DNA from 3 places in the Photorhabdus stackebrandtii genome. Region 2 is predicted to be linked to each of the others. Evidence: predicted binding sites of a transcription regulator. Region 2 holds the regulator's gene; each other region holds the start of a gene.
What was found. The regulator PurR, encoded in region 2, represses purine synthesis genes. The targets are predictions, from matches to a motif close to CANGCAAACGTTTGCNTG.
Positions count from the first base shown of each region.

Region 1: a site for PurR is predicted at 3,171-3,188, ahead of C5470_RS13585 (NCS2 family permease). Genes of this name have one in related genera too.
Region 3: a site for PurR is predicted at 2,207-2,224, ahead of purL (phosphoribosylformylglycinamidine synthase). Genes of this name have one in related genera too.

Region 1 is NZ_PUJV01000015.1:27,196-34,789, forward strand. Features, by position in the region: gene C5470_RS13580 (Na+/H+ antiporter) at 1-1,504, opposite strand, end outside; gene C5470_RS13585 (NCS2 family permease) at 1,776-3,122, opposite strand; partial or broken gene tnpA (IS200/IS605 family transposase) at 3,445-3,683, shown strand; partial or broken gene C5470_RS13595 (efflux transporter periplasmic adaptor subunit) at 3,685-3,988, opposite strand; gene C5470_RS13600 (PhzF family phenazine biosynthesis protein) at 4,106-4,984, opposite strand; gene C5470_RS13605 (sulfite exporter TauE/SafE family protein) at 5,264-6,016, opposite strand; gene eptB (kdo(2)-lipid A phosphoethanolamine 7''-transferase) at 6,278-7,594, shown strand, end outside.
Region 2 is NZ_PUJV01000003.1:47,036-54,629, reverse strand. Features, by position in the region: gene anmK (anhydro-N-acetylmuramic acid kinase) at 1-505, opposite strand, end outside; gene C5470_RS03350 (outer membrane lipoprotein) at 851-1,321, shown strand; gene slyA (transcriptional regulator SlyA) at 1,406-1,837, opposite strand; gene C5470_RS03340 (DUF1289 domain-containing protein) at 2,397-2,636, opposite strand; gene gloA (lactoylglutathione lyase) at 2,809-3,222, shown strand; gene rnt (ribonuclease T) at 3,222-3,878, shown strand; gene C5470_RS03325 (Grx4 family monothiol glutaredoxin) at 3,993-4,340, opposite strand; gene purR (HTH-type transcriptional repressor PurR) at 4,911-5,936, shown strand; gene punR (DNA-binding transcriptional activator PunR) at 5,943-6,851, opposite strand; gene punC (purine nucleoside transporter PunC) at 7,000-7,594, shown strand, end outside.
Region 3 is NZ_PUJV01000025.1:11,333-18,926, reverse strand. Features, by position in the region: gene tadA (tRNA adenosine(34) deaminase TadA) at 29-535, shown strand; gene mltF (membrane-bound lytic murein transglycosylase MltF) at 620-2,041, opposite strand; gene purL (phosphoribosylformylglycinamidine synthase) at 2,309-6,196, shown strand; gene C5470_RS17125 (sensor histidine kinase) at 7,079-7,594, shown strand, end outside.

The DNA.
Region 1 (7,594 bases), on a different contig from region 2:
GCTCCAAATCTTCCACTAGCAGGTTATGTTCTATCTCATCCTGCCCTACAGTACGACGACGCAAATGACCAATTACCCTGGAGGCAACTTCGGTAATAACCTCAGCATCCAATTGCTCTTCTGAGCTGGCAGAAAGGCGTTCCTCCATCTTATTCATACCGACAATGGCCACTTCTGCCATTGCTGCTCGCGCCATTCGCACTTCATTGATATCTGCCTGCTTATCGGAAGCTTTAATTCCCCGTAGCAAGAATGGCAAAGAGACAACCCCAACTAACAGCGAGAGCAGGATAACCCCGGCAGCAATAAAAATAAGCTGATAACGTGCCGGGAATGGCGTGCCATCCGTCAGAAACAGCGGAACAGACAATGCACCAGCAAGTGTAATTGCACCACGAACCCCAGCAAAAGATGCCAGCAATAATTCACGTGTAGTATAAGTCGCGAAATTCAGGGGATTCTTTTTCATAAAGGTTTTGCTGATATTCTTCATCAGCCACAACCAGCAGAAACGCAGCAGTAAAAGTGCACCATAAATCACGGCAACTGCGGCGAACAGCATCCAGGTTTCAACTGTTGGATCAAGCTCTGCCTGCACAACAGACGTTTTCCAGATCTCCGGTAATTGCAGGCCCAACATGATAAATACCAAGCCGTTAAACACAAATTCCAGCATTGACCAGACACTATCGGCCCGCAGCCGCATCGCCAACGGCGCGTTACGGATAACGCCAGATTTACTAATAGTCATACCAGCAGCAACCGCGGCAAGGATACCGGAAACACCAATATGTTCGGCAATCAAATAAGAAGCAAAGGGCAGCAGCAACATGAAAACAATTTGGGTTGCCGGATCGCCACCGCTCCAGCGGTTCATCAAACGCAGGGATTTACTGTATAACCAGGTCACCGCAATACCGGATAACAAACCACCGATAGCAACTTTAAAGAATTCGATAGTCGCACCGGTAACAGTAAATACCATCGTTCCCATCGCTATCGCTACAGCGAACTTTAAGGCTACCAGGCCGGAAGCATCATTCATCAACGCTTCCCCTTCCATCACACTCATCATACGCTTAGGCATGCGCCCTTTTCCGACAATGGATGATAACGCCACCGCATCCGTTGGTGATAGGACGGCAGCAAGGGCAAAGGCAGCAATTAATGGAATGCCTGGCATCAGCCAGTAAATCAGATAACCAATACCGATAACAGTCACCAACACCAATACCAGCATCAATATGAAAATTTCCCTTCCGTACTGGAAAAATTCTCTGGTTGGCGTTTTCCAACCATCAACAAATAACAAAGGAGGGATTAACAGGACAAGAAACAGCTCAGGATCGAAAGTCACATGTAAGCCAAAATGCGGCAAGGCCAGCAATGCACCCATTGCAATTTGCATTAACGGCAGAGGTATGCGAAACGGAATCACCTTAGCCAAAACACCAGAGACTGAAACCACCAAAATCAAAATCAGAATAGTAAAGAATATTTCCATGTTGCCCTTACAATTTACCTGAGAACCGTTGATATACAGATTGAGACTCTTTTCTTCCCGCCAAAACAAAAACCGTGAGAATAGATTTTAATGCTAAAATAACTGAATCAATCGAAAAAGGTAGATACATGCTGAGTTGTATCCGAAAGAATTGCAGGAATATTGTAAACGAATCAGATAAATAGCGGTGAAATAATTAAGAATTTAAAAGTAATCGCAAGAAATGGCAAAGTGCGCCAGCATAGACACACCTTACGCACTTTTTAATCAATCAAATAGCCCAATCACCAGCATAAAATACTACCAAAGTGATCGTGATCATTACTGTACCGACATTCAACTTACGCCATTCGCCGGAACAGACACGTCCAATAACCAAAGAACCGAAACCCAGCATAATACCGGTAACAATATTGCAAGTCAGAACAATAAAGACCGCACAGAGCATACCAGACATCGCTCCAACAAAATCATCGAAGTCCAGCTTTCTGACATTACTCAGCATCAGCAAACCAACATACATCAGCGCCGGCGCAGTCGCATACGCCGGTACAAGATATGAAAGTGGAGAAAGGAACAAAATTAACAAGAACAGGATACCGACAACCGTTGCAGTTAAACCTGTTTTACCCCCTGCTGCGGTACCCGCCGCTGATTCGATATATACTGCCGCCGGAGAGGCACCGATAGCACCAGCAAAAATACTACTGACAGAATCGGCAGTCAGCGCTTTACCGCCATTAATAATCTGCCCGCCCTTATCCAACAGATTCGCTTGCCCTGCCACTGCGCGGATTGTACCGGTTGCATCAAATACGGCGGTCATTACCAATGCCAGCACACTGGGTAATACAATCGGCTGCAAAGCCCCCATAATATCCATACTAAAAATCAAAGACAGGCCGTCATCTCCCAGGCTGGGTACTTTAAAGAACCCTTGATATTTCACCGCCGGATCAAAAATCAACCCGATAACAGAAATCACCACAATCACCAGCAACACACCACCTGGAACTTTCAATTTTTCCAGTCCAAAAATAACTGCCAGACCAAACAAAGTCATCATAACTGGAAAAGAGGTGAACGAACCCAAAGCAACAGGCAGACCTTCCAACGGGTTCTTAATGACCAGACCAACACCATTTGACGCAATCAGTAACAAAAACAGCCCAATGCCAATCCCGGCACCATGCGCAATCCCCATGGGTATATTACGCAAAATCCAGGAGCGAATACCGGTAACCGAAATCACAGTAAACAAACAGCCCATCAGGAATACCGCACCGAGCGCAACCGGAATCGTTATTTGCTGCCCTAAAACTAAACTAAAAGCAGTAAATGCAGTCAATGAAATTGCACAACCAATTGCCATTGGCAAGTTAGCCCAAAGCCCCATCAGCAAAGAACCAAAACCGGCAACCAAACAAGTTGCAATAAAGACAGCAGTATGAGGAAACCCGGCCTGCCCCAACATACCCGGAACAACGATGACTGAGTAAACCATCGCCAGGAACGTCGTGAGCCCTGCCAGAATTTCACGGCGTACCGTTGTTCCTCGTTCGGTCAATTTAAAATACTTATCCAGCTTGCATTTAGCTGGTGCCTGAGTGCCGGACATCATGTTGTTCCCCTGCATTATATTCATGTATTTCTCCGCTTCCTGCCAAACGAAAACGATTACCTTACTTAATAACAATAATAAATATTGCACCAATCGGTTTAACAAACCATAAAAGCAATCGTTTGGCTTTCAGAATAAAAAACGACGAGAGAATTTGAGGCGAAAGATTATCCGGTGATCATGGTGTAGGAATCAAGAGTTAACAGTATTATTTTAGCACAAAAAATCTGCCTGTTAAGGCGCAAGAGCTTCACATGCTTGTCCTTAACCCGGACAGAGAGTGTTTTGGTCTGCATTATCATAAAATCAAAGTTAGTCTATGAATGAAATGCGAACAGGTCGGCACTGTGTATTCATGATGCACGCTCATCTTATTTTCATCACAAAATATCGGGGTCAGGTATTCAGCAATGAGCACCTCACAACACTGGAAGCGCTTATGCGAGGCGTATGCAGACAGTTTAAAATCGAACTGAAGGAGTTCAACGGGGAGCTCACATTCACATGCTGATTAATTTCGCGCCAAAGGTAGCCATCAGCAAGCTAGTTAACAGTCTGAATCTTCACCCAGCACTTGTACCTGCTGCTTATGGCCAGGGTTAGTCTTCACCACCAGCAGCTGGATCAATAGCGTATTCTCGATCTCACTGTACAACAGCGATACTTGTGCTGTCATGGCGATACGCAGCTTATTATTTTGATTAGGCACGTCCAGCAATGCGTTGTAGTACACCGACGCATTGCTGGTACCAGATCCAGATGCTGAACTGCTGCTTGCAAACAACGAATCGTCTTTCATAATCGATTCCGGTGCCAGCTCTACGCTGCGCAGCGTCATAGCGTTTTTCCGGCTCGGAAAAAATAATAGCCAGGAAATCTCTCTTTATGTGAGGTAGAGCGAACGGCAGTGTTCTGTTGGGACATCGCTTCTGCTCCTGAAAGGATAAACTGCCGCCGCCCTTACAGCGGCGGCATAATAATCAGTACTTGATGATCCCAGTGATACAGGTTACTGCGCTACCGCCGACAGTGATTTTCCCGTCTGCAAAATGGAGTTCAAGCTTACCGTCACGCCCCAGAATCCGCCCCTGAGATGACAATATCATTCCATCAGCCGGAACATTGACACGATGATAGCGTATAAATGCCGCCACACTTCCATTACCACTCCCGCAAACCGGATCTTCATTGACGCCGCACGCCGGGGCAAATGACCTGACTTCTATCTGCATGTTTTTCATGTCAGGATACACCCCGTAAATACAGCTACCGGTGACATTCATATCCCGATCATGCTCCTGTAGTTTCGTGTAATCCGGTCGCATGTGCAGTAGCGTTTCAATATTTCTTGTTTGCGCTACGATCCACCTTGCCCCCACGTCAACCAGCGCGGGTGTCAAACTGCGATCAAATGGGCATCCCAGAATACATTCCAAGCGCTCGATCTGTTCTATCGAGAGAGGAGTAATAACAGGCTCAGGCAATTCAAAAGCGACAGAAATATTACCAGACGGCTTCGTTGTGACAGTCAGGTTAATCAAGCCAGCCCCACACTCCTGGACAACACGACCATCATGGGCCTCAATAATGCCAGCCTCTAGTAGAGCGTAAGCTGTGCCAATTGTGGGATGTCCTGCGAAAGGTAGCTCACTACTCGGAGTAAAGATACGTACGCAGTAGTCAGCCAGGGGATTTTCACTAGGCAGAACAAACGTGGTTTCAGAAAGGTTCATCCAGTTCGCGATCGACTGCATTTGTTCAGTGGAAAGTTCGTGCGCATCCATCACAACCGCCACTGGATTGCCTTTGAAAAGTTGGGAGGTAAAGACATCAATCTGTCTGAAATTTACTTCGGGCATAAATATTCCTTGTTAAAATTTGAGAGAGTGACTGCTCCCCGCCGTAAACGGCGAGGCTTCCCACTTCTCAGGCTGCAACCGTCTGTGCGACGGATTTACGCTGGTCTCCATGGGCAAATAGCAAAAATGGCGAAGAAACGGCTATTTCTGTAACGACGACTATTCATTTACTTCTGCCCATCCATCTAGCAAAAAACAGAGAAAATAAATGAGAAATGAATCGAAAATAACAAATTAATGATATTATATGAAACAAATAAATTTTTATTAGTTACTATTTCAAAAGGTAAATATGTAACGATATATCAGCATTAACCCCGAAACCAGCACAATAATATTGATAAACATCAGGAATGTTTGTCTGGAAATTTTCAGTGTCATCTGGCGGCCAAAATAAATTCCCAACAACATGGCTGGGATAAATACCAGTATTAATAACAAGAATGAACTATCCAGATAAATACCCAAGACAACAAAAATAATCACTCTTGTCAAGGTACTGAAACCAATTAAAGTCGTCTGAGTCATCCGAAAAGCTTCCTTATCGGGTATCCGCCCGGCCAAATAGATGGCATAAAGAAAACCACCACTACCAAATAATGCGCTGAAAATACCTCCCCCCAAACCAAACGGAATCGCCGCTTTAACCGGGAATTGACGGTAAGCTTTACCAGAAAATAATGAATAAAGTGAATAGAAAACAACAAATAATCCTAACACCAGGACCAGAACATCGGCCCGGGTCATCAATAAAATGGCTGCACCAATCAAACTACCGATAATCATTAACGGAACAATGAATCTGATCTCACTAAACTCGGCTCTTCTGCCATCTCTGACAACATTAATCACTGCGGCGGTTAAATCTATCAACGCAAGTAGAGGAACAATTTTCGCTACAGGGATATAAAGCGCCAAAATCGGGCTGGCAATAAGTGCAGAACCAAACCCAGCCATACCAAAAACCAGGTAAGCAAAAAAAACAGCAAAAATACAAATAAACAGATCAGTCCATGTCAGTACATGTAACATTAATATTTTCCTGAAAATAGTTATCAATCCGAGTGATCATTGTCTCAATACTAATAGCTTTTACTGTCGTTTGTCAGGACAATCTGCAAAAAATAAGCGCAGTAATTAAAGATGCTCTATGTACAAATGTGCTGATGATGAGCTGATGAAAAAAATGAAGGGGCTAGAATTGTAAATAACCACAAATATTCATGAAGTAATGAATGATCTATAGGATTTCCTCATTTTTCAAATTAAGTTTACTAAGGTTTCCCTAAGCTAATGAAAAAAATAAAATCTCTATCACATCCCATACAAGCGCTATTACTGGCGATTTATATCGGTATTTTTCTCAATCTATCAGTTTTTTATCGTCATTTTAAAGAGATTCATGTTGGTATTCACACGTCTAAGTTGATTACCAGCAGTATTAAAGCTCTCGCCATTGTTCTATTTACCTTTTTTCTGTTACGTCTTCTTTCCTTAGGTGGACGCTGGTTCTACCGTATCACTGCCAGCTTATTAGTTCTATTCTCGGTTGCCGCCAGCTATTACATGACCTTCTTTAATGTCGTCATTGGCTACGGCATTATTGTTTCAGTTTTGACTACAGATATTGATTTATCCGTTGAAGTTGTTGGTTACAACTTTATTATCTGGCTAATTTTGCTCAGTATCTTGCCATTATTGCTTATCTGGTCGGGTAATTTACACAATACTCTACTTGAACAACTGCGAGTGCCCGGCCAGCGAATAAAATCACTGACAATCATGCTGATGGCTGCATTACTAGTATGGGCTCCGCTGAATTGGATAAACACTCAGCAAAAAGCTAATGACGAGCTCAATAATGTCGATATGCCAAGCTATGGCGGTGTGATTGCGCACTCTTACTTACCTTCTAACTGGCTGACTGCGCTTGGGTTATATATTACTACTGCGACAGACGAATATCTGAATCAGAATGAACTGTTTGATCCGACACAAAAGTTCACTTATGTCGCTCCACAAGGAATTAATGATACCTACGTCATATTTATCATTGGTGAAACTGCACGTTGGGATCATATGGGAATATTGGGATATGAGCGCGATACAACCCCGCTTATGAGCAAAGAACCAAACCTAGTCGCATTCCGTGGTGAATCCTGCGACACCGCCACTAAACTTTCCCTACGCTGTATGTTTGTACGCGAAGGCGGCACCAAAAATAACGACCAGCGCACACTGAAAGAACAAAACATATTCTCAGTTATGCATAAATTGGGATTCAGCTCAGAACTTTTCTCAATGCAAAGTGAAGTCTGGTTTTATAACAAGACCGGCGTGGACAATTTTGCTTTCCGTGAACTGATCGCTTCTGAGAGCCGCAACGACGGTAAACCCGTTGACGATATGATGTTAATTAATGAATTAAAAGAATCACTAGAACATCATCCAAACGGCAAACATCTGGTTATTTTACATACTAAAGGCTCTCACTATCTATATTCACAACGTTATCCGCGCAGCTTTGCTAAATATCAGCCGGAATGCATGAACGTTGATGATGACTGTAGCAAAGAACATCTCCTCAACGCATTTGATAACAGCATCTTA
Region 2 (7,594 bases):
CGATATTGAGAATTATCCTGCGTTCTGTTGGATGACCTAACACGGCAAAATGAAAAGCCGGCACTAATGGCGCGCCCTGCCCACCATATGCCATATCCCGCCGGCGAAAATCACCAACAGTCGTCATCCCGGTTAAAGCCGCAATACGGTTATTATCGCCAAGCTGCATGGTGAAAGGCGTGTGACTGTCTGGCTCATGCCAAACGGTCTGCCCATGACACCCCACCGCAATAATCTCATTTGAGGTTAACCCTGTTTTAACCAGTAAACCTTGTACGGCTTCAGCGAATAAAGAACCCAATTCATAATCCAACCTGCCTATTTCGGATAATGTCGTTTGTTGCCCCTGACAAACTGCGAGAATTCTCTGCTTCAGTTCATGTGGGAACGGATGTGAATAACTGGCTTGTTGAGCAACAACTTTATCGTTGATTGCGGCAAGCACTACATCAACCCCATCCAAACTTGTACCCGACATTACACCAATATAGCGACCTGACTTCATAACCATTAATTTGCCTTCCTGCTTAGAATCTACCTTGATAAAATCAGAAACCACGCCAATAACTATAAAGCGCGGTGGTTTTAGCTGTATATGGCTAATAGGAAAACAACGGAATAAAACCTAAGTTTTGGAAACGACTTCACAAAAAATGCGGAATTTTTCATTAATAGCTATTCCTTTTAAAAATCTCTATTGACGTTTAATATATGTTTAGCACTAGATTGCTAATGTACCGACTATTCTATCCGAATAAATTTTTTATTACTTGTTGCCAATGCCGGTTGTAGCCTGGTTGCCCATAAGCTATCAGATTTCCGCAGTCAGGCATCAAAATCAGGAGTTACTATGTTTAAGCATTTTTTAGTTAGCGCGGTTGCAGTCGCATCATTATCAGGCTGTGTCAACACCGATTCCCTTTCTGGTGATACTTATACTGCCGGACAGGCTAAACAAGTCCAGACAATCTCCTACGGTACGGTTGTTTCCGTTCGTCCTGTCAACATTCAAGCTGGCAGCAATGAGAATGTATTAGGTGCTATCGGTGGCGCAGTTCTGGGTGGCCTGGTCGGCAATACTATTGGTGGTGGTAGTGGTAACACATTGGCGACTGCCGCAGGCGCGGTTGCCGGTGGTGTTGCAGGTCAAAACATTCAGGGGGCACTCAACACAACTAAAGGTGTAGAACTGGAAATTCGTCGTGACAGCGGTGAAAGCATCATTGTTGTTCAAAAACAAGGTAAAACAGTCTTCAGTAAAGGCCAACGTGTCAGAATCGCAGGCCAAGGCAGTAACATTACCGTTTCACCTCGACAATAAAATATAGATAAGAAAACCGTGACTTCAGCTTTGTAAGCCGCGGTTTTCTTTCATCTGGTTAGCATTTCATGGATATCGTCATTACTATCTACTCTGTAATTGGATAATATTTTGCTCTAGTTTCTGAACTAAAGTGGAAAGAAAAGCAAGTTCCTCGCGTGAAATACCTTCCAGAATCTCATTTCTTGTCGATTCAATAACACCATCTAGCTCCCTAATAACCGACGCAGAGTCTTCAGTCAGCTTGATTCTTTTTGCACGACGATCATTGGCACAAGTATGCCGGGTGATAAGTCTTTTTTCCTCAAGCTGATCTAATGTCCTGACTAAAGATGGTTGTTCGATACCGATAGCTTTCGCCAACTGTATCTGAGATTGCTCCTGAGGTAACCGGCTAATATTGTATAACGTTACCCAATGAGTCTGAGTTAATTCCAACGGCTTTAAACGATAGTCAATTAAAGCACGCCAAATACGGACTAACCGTGCCAGATCTGATCCCAATGTAGATTCCAATTGTCCCTCCTTAAATAACTAGCCTACTAAACATAACAGCCAAATTTTTCTAAATCAGGCTAATTAGCCTTAAAAAAGTATATATAACTTCTGTGTAATCACAGTAAACTCTTAGTAACTAACTAATTCAGGTAACTATAACCAAGAACAACTAAACTTAAATTCAATTCAGAACAAAACAATTAACATACAATATTTTTAACACAAAAACTATCAGAACTATGAATACAAACAAATAGAAACCAATAAATATCATTCAATACTTTATTCCAAGTACTATAAGGATAGCTGTCATCTAAATGCTAAGCTATCTATTTTTACATTAATGTTGTTTTTATTTTACATTTGTCACACAATCAAACTTAAAATTCCATTTAAAACATAAAGTTATAAAAACATTTAAAATAAAAACTGTTAGTCATCCCATTGAGCAATAAATAAAAAAATAACAAACAAAACACCTTAAATTATAGTAGAACATTTATAACTTTGCCAAAAATATAACCCTATATAAGTAAATCATTGAATTGTTAACTCTAATAACCTCAAAATTTTCTAATTAAAATAGGGATGGCTGCTCAGGCAATTCTTCATCTGTCTGATTTTGTGCTCTCACTGCACGTAAATATCTTTGCCGGCACAATCTCAATACTTCACGCTTTTGTCCATCTGACATTTTCATCCAATTAAATCTTTCTTCCCGACTGCGATAACATCCCAAACAAAAGCCCCGCTCATTAGCCTGACAAATTCCTCGACAAGGACTGGGAATAGCAAAGAACTCTAGTTGCTCGACCATCACATCCCGTTTCCTATACAATTCACATGCTATATTTAATTATAAACCCAGATGAGAATAAATTATAATTATGGATAAATTGAACTGTAACCGTAAGACACGTTATAGTTAGTAGTTTTTGTGCGGCCTGCCGCACAAAAATACTGAGAAAACCATTAAATTAGAGGTAATTATGCGCTTACTCCATACCATGATCCGCGTAGGTGATCTACAACGCTCCATCGACTTTTACACTAAAGTATTAGGAATGCGCCTGCTGCGCGTCAGTGAGAATACAGAATATAAGTACTCACTCGCCTTCGTTGGCTACACAGATGAAAGCGAAGGGGCGGTGATCGAGTTAACTTATAACTGGGGAGTTGACCATTATGCAATGGGAGAGGCCTTTGGTCACATAGCATTGGGTGTTGATGATGTCGCAGCCACTTGCGAATGTATCCGCAAAGCGGGGGGTGACATTACCCGTGAAGCCGGCCCGGTAAAAGGTGGAACAACCATTATTGCTTTCGTTGAAGATCCAGACGGTTACAAAATTGAACTTATTGAAAATAAAAATGCCAGCAACGCCCTGGGTAACTCAATCTGATGTTTGATAAAAAAGAGCCAAACGTCCTTAGTGGACGTTTTCGAGGTTATTACCCTGTCGTTATTGATGTTGAAACTGGCGGCTTTAATGCCAAAACAGACGCGTTACTTGAAATTGCCGCCATCACACTGGAGATGGATGATCAAGGTTGGCTGGTGCCCAGTGAATCACTTCATTTCCATATTGAGCCATTTGAGGGAGCAAATCTTGAACCAGCAGCCCTAGAGTTTACCGGCATCGATCCATCAAATCCGCTACGTGGCGCAGTAAGCGAATATGAAGCTTTACACGCTATTTTTAAAATGGTCCGTAAAGGGATAAAAAACAATCATTGCAGCCGGGCCATTATTGTTGCGCACAATGCTAACTTTGATCATAGCTTTGTTATGGCTGGCGCAGAACGCGCCAGACTGAAGCGGAATCCGTTTCATCCATTTGCGACTTTTGATACAGCTGCTTTAGGCGGTCTGGTATTAGGACAAACGATTTTAGCAAAAGCCTGTGCTACAGCCGGGATCCCATTCGACAATACTCAGGCTCACAGCGCCTTATATGATACTGAGCGCACCGCTGAATTATTCTGTGAAATGGTTAATCGCTGGAAACAACTTGGTGGTTGGCCATTAGCAACAGCAGAAGAAGAAAAAACCGGATAGACTTATAGCTAACTATAAGATTAATATAATCAAATTGAAATTTAAGCAATAACAAAAACCCCCATATATCTACATATGGGGAGATAGCACAATAGCCTGTCGCTAATTTAAAAATTATTCTGTTGCGTTTTCGTCTTGAGAGCGATATTTATCAGCGGTCTCTTTAATTAATGTTTGTAGCTCACCTCGTTGATACATTTCAATAATAATATCGCATCCACCTATCAACTCCCCCTCAACCCAAAGCTGAGGAAAAGTTGGCCAATTAGCATATTTTGGCAATTCTGCACGAATATCGGGATTTTGCAAAATATCTACATAAGCAAAACGTTCACCACATGCAGATAAAGCCTGAACAGCCTGTGCAGAAAATCCACAATTTGGTAATTTAGGAGAGCCTTTCATATACAGCAGAATCGGGTTCTCTTTAATTTGGCGCTCAATCTTATCAATAGTCGTCATTTTTATTTCCTTTAAACCAACATCGTCACAATATTGGCGGAGAATACCATTTTCTTTCACTAATATGCATCCTGATATTTTCTTATCCTTGAACAGATGGTCTCTTTTTGACTGTTATATTCAAAGGGCAGATAAGCCATTGAAGCTGCCTGCCCTCTTTCCTTTCAATATAAAACCCAATTTTTACATCACCTAATCAATTCAAAACATCAGGCAAAGATCACGCAAACAGCGGCAAAAATGGCAATCATCACCAACGTGCTCACCGCAGTAAATAAGCCAAGCTTCAAATCGGTATTCATCGATCCCCCTCAGAATAGAAGTCTATAACCACAAATACCATTCAGTTAACATGGTTAATTATCCTTAACATTAAGGAAAAAACATAAAATAGCGATTACCCTGTATTTTATAACATTGATTATTGCTTTCACTTTTGAGCCAGATCAGACAAAATTCAGGATTTATCGCTAATTTATTGCCAGCAGACACCCTAATGTATAAAGATACTGGCAAACAATTAACAAAGAGTTTTAAATTTAGACCAAAAGGTCAGGAGTCTTTCATCTCATGGCAACGATCAAAGATGTGGCTAAACACGCTGGCGTTTCAACCACTACCGTATCCCATGTTATTAATAAAACCCGTTTCGTCGCCGAAGATACCAAGGCCGCCGTTTGGGCTGCTATCAAAGAATTGAGTTATTCACCCAGTGCCGTTGCTCGCAGTCTGAAAGTTAACCATACAAAATCGATCGGATTACTGGCAACATCCAGCGAAGCCCCCTATTTTGCTGAAGTCATTGAAGCCGTTGAAAACAGTTGTTATAGCAAAGGCTATACGCTGATTTTGTGTAACTCACACAATAACATTGATAAACAGAAAGCCTATCTGGCCATGCTGGCACAAAAACGGGTGGATGGATTGCTGGTGATGTGTTCAGAATACCCGGAACAGTTGTTGGGAATGTTGGAAGATTATCGCCATATTCCCATGGTCGTCATGGATTGGGGACAAGCCAGAGGTGATTTCACTGATACTATTATTGATAACGCATTCCACGGCGGTTATCTGGCTGGTCGCTATCTTATTGAGCGTGGTCATCGTGATATTGGTGCGATCCCTGGTCCCTTAGCACGAAACACCGGTGGTGGCCGTCATCAGGGGTTCTTAAAAGCATTAAAAGAAGCCAGTATTCCAATCAGAGAAGAGTGGATTGTTCAAGGGGATTTTGAACCAGAATCGGGCTACAAAGCCATGCATCAAATTCTGAATCAAAAACAGCGTCCGACCGCAGTTTTCTGTGGTGGCGATGTGATGGCAATGGGGGCTATTTGTGCTGCTGATGAATTAGGATTACGCGTCCCACAGGATATTTCTGTGATCGGTTACGACAATATACGCAACGCCCGCTATTTCTCTCCAGCATTGACAACTATCCATCAGCCAAAAGAACGTCTGGGGCAAATGGCATTTTCTATGTTACTGGACAGAATAGTCAGTAAACGTGAAGATGCACAAACTATTGAAGTACATCCACGTTTGGTTGAACGGCGTTCTGTCACAGATGGCCCATTTATCGACTATCGCCGTTAATCCTCCCTATTCATCCTGAAGCCATTCAGCATTAAGAGTTTCACTATCGCCGAGATAACCAAGAAGCCAACTTAATGCCGGAGAATGGCTATTTTGCACCCATGTCAAACAACATGGGCTATCTGGCAAAGGCTGCTCTAATTCCAATGCTTCCAGTTTCTTCTGCCGGATCAGTGGCATTGCCCTATGCTTCGGGACCATTCCCACACATAAACCCTCATTCAGACAAGCCAGACCAGACTCCCAATCAGGTACCACCAGCCTGCGCTGATTATCCAGAGTCCAGGTATCACGCTTCGGTAAATTGCGGGATGTATCCTCAAGACACAAGCTAGGATAAGGTCGCATTTGATCATCAGACAGTAGACCCGTCAGCTGAGTTAAAGCATGACCCGTACTGACGACACACAGCCAGGGCATAAACCCCATATCCCTGAAACTGTACCTTTCCCCTACCGGCGCTACCCGGGTGGCCCCAATTGCAACATCAACCCGGCCATCCACCAGCGCGTCCCATACACCATTGAATACTTCCTGATGAATAAACAGCTCTATATCAGGAAAATGGTGATAAAAATCAAGAATAAGCTGACGACTGCGTTCTGGTTTAACAACCCGGTCAATCGCAATACTGAACTGCCCTCTCCAGCCATTTGCAACCTGTTGGCACTGATGACGCGTGTCAATCATTTTTTTGATAACAGCGCGAGCCTCTTTGATAAAAATACTGCCTGATTCAGTTAATTCCACATCCCGATGACGACGTTCAAACAACGGGACGGCAAGCCACTCTTCCAGCTGCCTTACGGTATAACTGATCGCAGAAGGGACGCGGTGAAGTTCCGTTGCAGCAGCACTAAAACTTCCCGTTCTGGCAACAGCATCCACAACTTCAAGTGAATATTCTGACCACATAATTTTACCTTTCAATTTTTTTCATAGCATTATCCAAATATTACCGTTTCACAAGTAAAAATCACGGCATATAGAATATGTACAAATATTCTTATCTACCTATTCACAGCAAGTTATTTCAATCATGATATCCAAAGAGAGTAATCAAATGAAAAACTCAAGTCAGTTCATGTTCTACCTTGCAGGCTTGAGTATGCTGGGTTATCTGGCTATTGATATGTATCTACCGGCATTCGGCCCTATGCAACAAGAATTGGGCACATCGGCGGGAGCAATCAGTGCCAGCCTGAGCATCTTTCTTGCAGGTTTTGCCTTTGCTCAACTTTTGTGGGGGCCTCTTTCAGATCGCTTTGGAAGAAAGCCTATTATTATCACCGGGTTATCAATGTTTTCTGTTGGCTGTCTGGGTATGCTTTGGATAACAGACGCCACGCAACTTTTAGTTTTGCGTTTTATCCAAGCCATAGGTGTTTGTTCAGCCGCGGTTTCATGGCAAGCATTAGTTATTGATCGTTATGATGCCAACCATACCAAACGCGTTTTTGCCACGATCATGCCCCTGGTCGCACTTTCCCCCGCCCTGGCGCCTTTGATAGGGGCCTGGCTGTTACAACATGGCGGCTGGCGCATCATTTTCCTGGTATTACTGGCAATTACATTATTACTGCTGTTGCCTACTCTATTTCTGCAAGAAAACCGCAAAAAAAAGAGTGAGACTGAAACGCAGAAAAGCCATGTATCTT
Region 3 (7,594 bases), on a different contig from region 2:
CTCTGATATAATGAAATGAGATACCGCAGTGATTGAAATATATAGTGATGAATATTGGATGCGGAAGGCAATGGAACAGGCAATGAAAGCGTGGGAGCAGGGGGAAATACCTGTCGGTGCTGTATTGGTCACTGATAATAAAATCGTTGCTGAAGGCTGGAATCAGTCCATTATTAAGCATGATCCCACTGCTCATGCTGAAATTATTGCGTTACGAAAAGGGGGAGAGCAGTTTCAAAATTATCGTCTGCTGAATACCACGTTATATGTCACTCTTGAACCTTGCTCTATGTGTGCCGGCTCTATGGTGCATAGCCGTATACAGCGACTGGTTTATGGTGCCAACGATTTGAAAACCGGTGCAGTCGGTTCTTTGATTGATATATTGCGTCATCCTGGTATGAATCATCAGATTGAAATTACAGGCGGCGTACTTGCTAAAGAATGCTCCACGATGTTGAGTGCTTTTTTTAAACAACGTCGCGAGCAACATAAGGCATTAAAAGCCGCCAGAAAACAGCAGGAAGAAAGCTAATACGCCGTTTCTGCTTACTGTGGCTTGAGTCAGATTTAAGCCTCGTCCAGTCAGGATGGGGTGTCATTACAGCCAACTAATTGCTTACTCTGCTTTCGATTTTTCTGTTTGGGAAATTAATTTCTTCCGGTTTTCTTTGGCTTGTAAATAGCCAACTAGACTAAGCTGATAACGGCGGATATTCTCGACATAGCGATAAGCTTCATGTCCACGGGCATAGCCATAGGTGGTATTTGTATAATATTTTTTCTGGCTTAATAGTGGAATCCGTTTTTTGACATCAAGCCAACTATCGGGATTTCCTTTCTGTGATGCTGTCAGTTTGCGGGCATCTAGCATATGTCCATAACCCATATTGTAAGCTGCCAGTGCAAACCAGATGCGCTCATCTTTAGGGATATTTTCAGGTAGTCGTTTCATCAGATTTTGCAAATAGATTGCGCCTCCCTTAATACTTTCTTCTGGATCAAGACGATCAACAACACCTAATCCTTTAGCCGTTGGGCTGGTTAACATCATCAGGCCACGCACACCCGTGGGAGAGGTTGCCAGCGGGTCCCAGTGAGATTCCTGCCAGGCAATTGCAGCCAGTAGTTGCCAACTGATATCACCGGAGTATTTTTCAAATAGTGGTTGATAAATAGGCAGAACATGTTCAATGGCACTGAGAAAAGAGAGTGTATCGAAATAATCAAATGAGCCGACATGACCAAAATATTTCTCTTCCAGCCGCGGCATCACATCTTCTTCCGTCATCTGGCTGAAAAAATCCAGCATGGCGGCATAAAGGCTGTAATCATCGATACGTTTTAAGTACCACGTCAGGGGATTATCTTCACTGATATCAAAAGCGATGGCCAGATTAGGGTGAGTACGCTGTTGCAATGCGACATTGATAGAGTCGCCCAAGGTGTAGTCCAGTTTGCCCTCTGATACCAGCTCCAGTAATTCCCGGGTGTTGTATTGCTGTGTCTCATCCCATTCAAGTTCTGGATAAGACTCTTCTTTCATCTTTTTCAGTGTGCTGACATGAGCTGAACCGGAAGTGACCAGCAATTTGCCTTTTAAATCCTTAAAAGAGCGGGGACGTGGGGTCCCTTTGCGGTAAATCAGTTGTTGAGAAACAGAATAGTAAGCTGGGCCAGTGCGGGTTTGCTCCAGTCTCTCCTCATTATAGGTAAGACCGGCAGCCAAAAAATCAGCATCACCCTTTTCCAGATCATCAAATAATTGGTTGAAATTGGTTCTGAATTTAATTTCCAATTTAACGCCAAGATAATCGGCAAAGCGTTTCGCCAGTTCGTAATCAAACCCATTTGGTTCTTTTTTACTTGTAAGATGGATCAGAGGTGAGCTGATTGTGCTGATCCGTAGCTCTCCTCTGGTCATGATCCTGTTAATCTGCTCCTGCTGTTTATTCGGCCAACTGATGTTCAGACTGATAATTGCGGCAGAAAAAAGAGCGATAACAATGATAACGAAATAATTTATTTTTATATTATTCAAACGGTTATCTCTGTGTAACGCGGTATGGTGTGGTGCAAAAACGCGTTATATTATCATGGCTAAATTTCCAGTGATTGAGCATTTTGCGGAACAAAAACTTGCGGCGCAACTTAATTGATACCATTTGCATAACCTGGAAATAAGATAATTAGCATTTATAATCGTCACGCAAACGGTTTCGTCGCTGACCGCAATCCTCTATAATGTGCTCGTTTCCCCCTGAGGCATCAGTCAGGCTTTGCTTCTAAGATGAGAGAATGTATTACTATGGAAATTCTGCGTGGCTCACCCGCTTTATCGGCATTTCGTATCACCAAGCTCCTTTCTGTGTGTCAGGAACAGCAACTTCCGGTCAATGATATTTATGCGGAATATGTTCATTTCGCTGAAATTAAAGCACCTTTGAGTGATGCTGATTCAGCAAAATTACAACGATTATTAAAATATGGACCTTCTCTGGCTGAACACGAACCACAAGGTGCGTTACTGTTAATTACTCCCCGTCCGGGGACCATTTCCCCGTGGTCTTCGAAAGCAACCAATATTGCTCATAATTGTGGCCTGTCTCAGGTTGTGCGTTTGGAGCGTGGTCTGGCTTACTACGTTCAGTGTGATGAAATGAGTGATGCACAATGGCAAACGCTGTCGGCGTTGTTGCATGACCGGATGATGGAAACGGTTTTTACTCAATTGGAACAGGCGGAGAAATTATTTTCTCATCAGCACCCCGCTCCGTTAAAACGTATTGATATTCTGCAAGCGGGGCGTAGTGCGTTAGAGAAAGCCAATATTGAACTTGGATTGGCGTTGGCCCCGGATGAGATTGATTATCTGATGGGCGCTTTCCAGAAACTGGAACGTAATCCAACTGATGTTGAACTTTATATGTTTGCTCAGGCTAATTCAGAGCATTGTCGCCATAAAATATTTAATGCTGACTGGATTATTGATGGTCAGGAACAGCCAAAGTCACTGTTCAAAATGATTAAAAATACCTATGAGCAGACACCTGATTATGTTCTGTCAGCTTATAAAGATAACGCCGCTGTGATGGAGGGATCTGCTGTTGGCCGTTTCTTTGCCGGTGCGCAAGACGGTTCATATGATTATCATCAGGAGCAGGCCCATATCCTGATGAAAGTTGAAACGCATAATCATCCAACCGCAATTTCCCCGTGGCCGGGGGCATCGACAGGTTCTGGTGGAGAAATCCGCGATGAAGGCGCGACGGGTCGAGGTGCCAAGCCAAAAGCCGGGCTGGTGGGATTTTCGGTATCCAATTTGCGGATACCGGGTTTTGAACAGCCGTGGGAAGAGGATTTCGGTAAACCGGATCGGATCGTCAGCGCCTTGGATATCATGACTGAAGGTCCTCTGGGCGGTGCGGCATTTAATAACGAATTTGGTCGTCCGGCGCTGCTGGGTTATTTTCGTACCTATGAAGAAAAAGTAAACAGCCATAACGGCAGTGAATTACGTGGCTACCACAAACCCATCATGCTGGCGGGTGGGATGGGTAATATCCGTGATGAGCATGTCAAAAAGGGTGAAATTTCTGTTGGCGCCAAATTAATTGTGCTTGGCGGACCGTCTATGAACATTGGTTTGGGCGGTGGTGCGGCATCTTCTATGGCATCTGGTCAATCTGATGCTGATCTGGATTTTGCTTCTGTTCAACGTGATAACCCGGAAATGGAACGCCGTTGTCAGGAGGTGATTGATCGCTGTTGGCAATTGGGTGAAAACAACCCGATTCTGTTCATTCATGATGTCGGTGCTGGTGGGTTGTCCAATGCCATGCCCGAGCTGGTGAGTGATGGGGGGTGCGGTGGGCGGTTTGAATTACGTAAAATTCTTAATGATGAGCCGGGAATGAGTCCACTGGAAGTTTGGTGTAATGAATCTCAGGAGCGTTATGTATTGGCTGTTGCGCCGGAACAGCTTCCTCTGTTTGAAGAGATTTGCCAGCGTGAGCGGGCGCCTTATGCCGTTGTCGGTGAGGCGACAGAAGAGCGTCATTTGCTGCTGAATGATGAACACTTTGATAACCAGCCAATCGATATGCCGCTGGATGTGCTGCTGGGTAAAACGCCAAAAATGTTGCGTAATGTCAGTACATTAAAAGCCGATGGTGAAAGCCTGGAGCGCCGGGATATCAATCTGGCAGAGGCTGTTAAGCGCATTATGCACTTGCCGGCTGTGGCGGAAAAAACATTCCTGATAACGATAGGCGATCGCACTGTGACTGGCATGGTTTCCCGAGATCAGATGGTGGGGCCGTGGCAGATCCCGGTAGCAGATTGTGCTGTGACTACCGCCAGCCTTGATAGCTACTATGGTGAAGCGATGTCTATAGGTGAACGTGCGCCAGTCGCTCTGCTGGATTTTGCCGCTTCCGCCCGTATGGCTGTCGGTGAAGCTTTAACTAACATCGCTTCCGCTTATATCCAGGATTTAAAACGTATCAAGCTTTCAGCTAACTGGATGTCTGCTGCGGGTCATCCTGGGGAGGATGCCGGTTTGTATGCGGCTGTTAAAGCTGTGGGTGAAGAGTTGTGTCCTGCTCTGGGGCTGACTATTCCTGTGGGTAAAGATTCCATGTCGATGAAAACCCGTTGGAATGACCAAGGTGAAGAGCGTGAAATGATTTCACCTTTATCGCTGGTTATTACGGCCTTTGCCCGGGTGGAAGATGTGCGTCGTACAGTAACGCCTGAGCTTTCCACTGATGACGATAATGCGTTGCTGTTAATCGATTTGGGGCAAGGGAAGAACACATTGGGCGGTACCGCGTTGGCACAGGTTTACCGCCAGCTTGGCAACAAAACTGCTGATGTACGTAGTGCTGAACAATTGGCTGGGTTTTTCAATGCGATTCAGCAATTGATTGCAGAACAGAAATTGCTGGCCTATCACGACCGTTCTGACGGTGGTTTGCTGGTAACGCTGGCTGAAATGGCTTTTGCCGGTCATTGTGGCATTGAAGCTGATATCAGTGTGTTTGATGAAGACATTCTGGCTGCGCTGTTTACGGAAGAGTTGGGTGCTGTGGTTCAGATTCGTGCATCTGATAAAGCGTTTGTTGAAAAACTTCTGGCAGGACATGGGCTAGCTGATTGTGTGCATTATCTGGGTAAGGCCAAAGCAGGTGATGATTTTGTTATCTTCAGCGGCAATACCGAAGCATATCGTCAGAATCGCAGTACTCTGCGTCTATGGTGGGCCGAAACCACATGGCAAATGCAGCGTTTGCGTGATAATCCAGAGTGTGCAGATCAGGAGCATCAGGCCAAACGGGATAATCAAGATCCTGGACTGAATGTAAAACTGACTTTTGACATTTCAGAAGATATTGCAGCGCCTTACATTTTGCAGCAAGTAAGGCCGAAAGTGGCTGTCCTGCGTGAGCAGGGTGTTAACTCTCATGTAGAAATGGCCGCCGCATTCCACCGGGCAGGTTTTGAAGCTATTGATGTGCACATGAGTGATTTGTTGTCTGGACGTACTGGATTAGATCAGTTTCAGACACTGGTTGCTTGTGGTGGCTTCTCTTACGGTGACGTGCTGGGTGCAGGTGAAGGTTGGGCGAAATCAATTTTGTTCAATGAACGTGTTCGTGATGAATTTGCGGCTTTCTTTATACGGCCTGATACGCTGTCGCTCGGTGTTTGTAATGGTTGCCAGATGCTGTCTAACCTGCGGGAATTGATCCCAGGTGCGGAACATTGGCCACGTTTTGTCCGTAACCGCTCAGAACGTTTTGAAGCTCGTTTCAGTTTGGTGGAAATTACTGACAGCCCGTCACTCTTCCTGAGAGATATGATGGGTTCACGTATGCCGATTGCTGTTTCTCATGGTGAAGGGCAAGTGGAATTCCGCGATAGCCAGCATCTTAAGATGCTTGAAAGCAACCAGTTAGTGGCTCTGCGTTACGTGAACAACTATGGTCAGATCACGGAAAACTACCCGGCTAACCCCAATGGTTCAGTGAATGGTATCACCGCAGTCACCAGCCTTGATGGGCGGGCAACCGTGATGATGCCCCATCCTGAAAGGGTATCCCGCACTGTGAATAACTCTTGGCATCCAGAGGAGTGGAATGAAGATGGCCCGTGGATGCGGATTTTCCGTAATGCTCGTAAGCAGTTAGGGTAGTACTGTAACGTAAGTAAATAGGGTTTTAAGCCACAGCAGTTGAAGGATATTCTCAACTGATACGAAAAGGGTGAATAGAAATTGCTCGCCCTTTTTGTTAATGAAATTTCAGAAGGTCAGTCCCTAAGTAGGCAATATTGGATCAGTGCTTGGGGTAAGCTCTGCCGTGTATTTAGTATGATACTAGTGCTAATTATTCAAATGTAAAATCTTGTATCGGAAATTCTTGGGAATTCAGGCCCTGTTTTTCTATTGTCTCAATTACCCGACAAACACCATTATGAATGTCTCAAAAAGGAGACATTTAATTATTTGATTTATATCTATTTTTGTTTTCATGATTTTAGGTGTCTGTAATTGGCGACAGAAAACAAATTTTATTTATGCCAAAAACAAGGTATTTGGTAGCTGAAACGTTAAGTTTTTTATTTTTTATAATAAAAACAATTTATTATGATTTTAATTTTAACATTGGCACGTAACATGCATTAAGTTAGCACAGTTGCTCATTCAACTTCTTATGTCGGTCCACAGTAGGGTGGAGATATACCACATAAACTATCGAATGATGCCAGAGTAAGGTGCCTACCGTCCAACTTAGTGATATCGCTTTCAGGCCTTATCAAACATCGGGCGACACGTGGAGTGAGGCACCAACCTATGTTTGACTGTAGATAAAAACAGCAGGCATGCGTTATCCTCACTGGCGGGGTAGTAGCAAAAACTATTATCCCGCCATCATAATTCCAGGTTTCTGCCTGCGCCATTGTTGATTGTTCGCGTCCTGACTATATTTTTCAGTAACAGGTAAAATTTATCAGCCGACAGGTTTTTCTATCTGCCCTTCTGTCGGTTAGCATTAGTGTACTGACAGGCTACGAGATGATTTCCTTGAAAAAATGGCGTTTGTTTCCGCGCTCATTGCGCCAATTAGTTGTCATGGCTTTCTGGCTGGTGTTATTGCCGTTATTGGTTTTGGCTTATCAAGCTTATCAAAGTCTTGATCAGCTCAGTGAGAAAGCGGCTGATATAAACCGTACCACATTGGCTGATGCCCGCCGCAGTGAGGCGATGACGGGTATTGCGCTGGAGATGGAACGCAGTTACCGCCAATATTGTGTGTTGGGGGATAAAACGCTGGAAAACCTCTACCAAAAGCAATATCGGCAATACGCTAAAATGCTGAAAGATCAGATGGCGATACTTGATGATCAGCAGTACATCAAGACGCTTGACAACTTATTGTTGCAACTAACCAAAATCACTTGTTTCAATAGTGAACCCACCGAGCCCGCCGCTCAATTACTTGAGCAATTCTCTGATGCCAATAGTCAGATGGTACAGGCCACCCGTGATGTTATTTTCAGCCGGGGAGAACAGCTACAGAGAGATATTGCT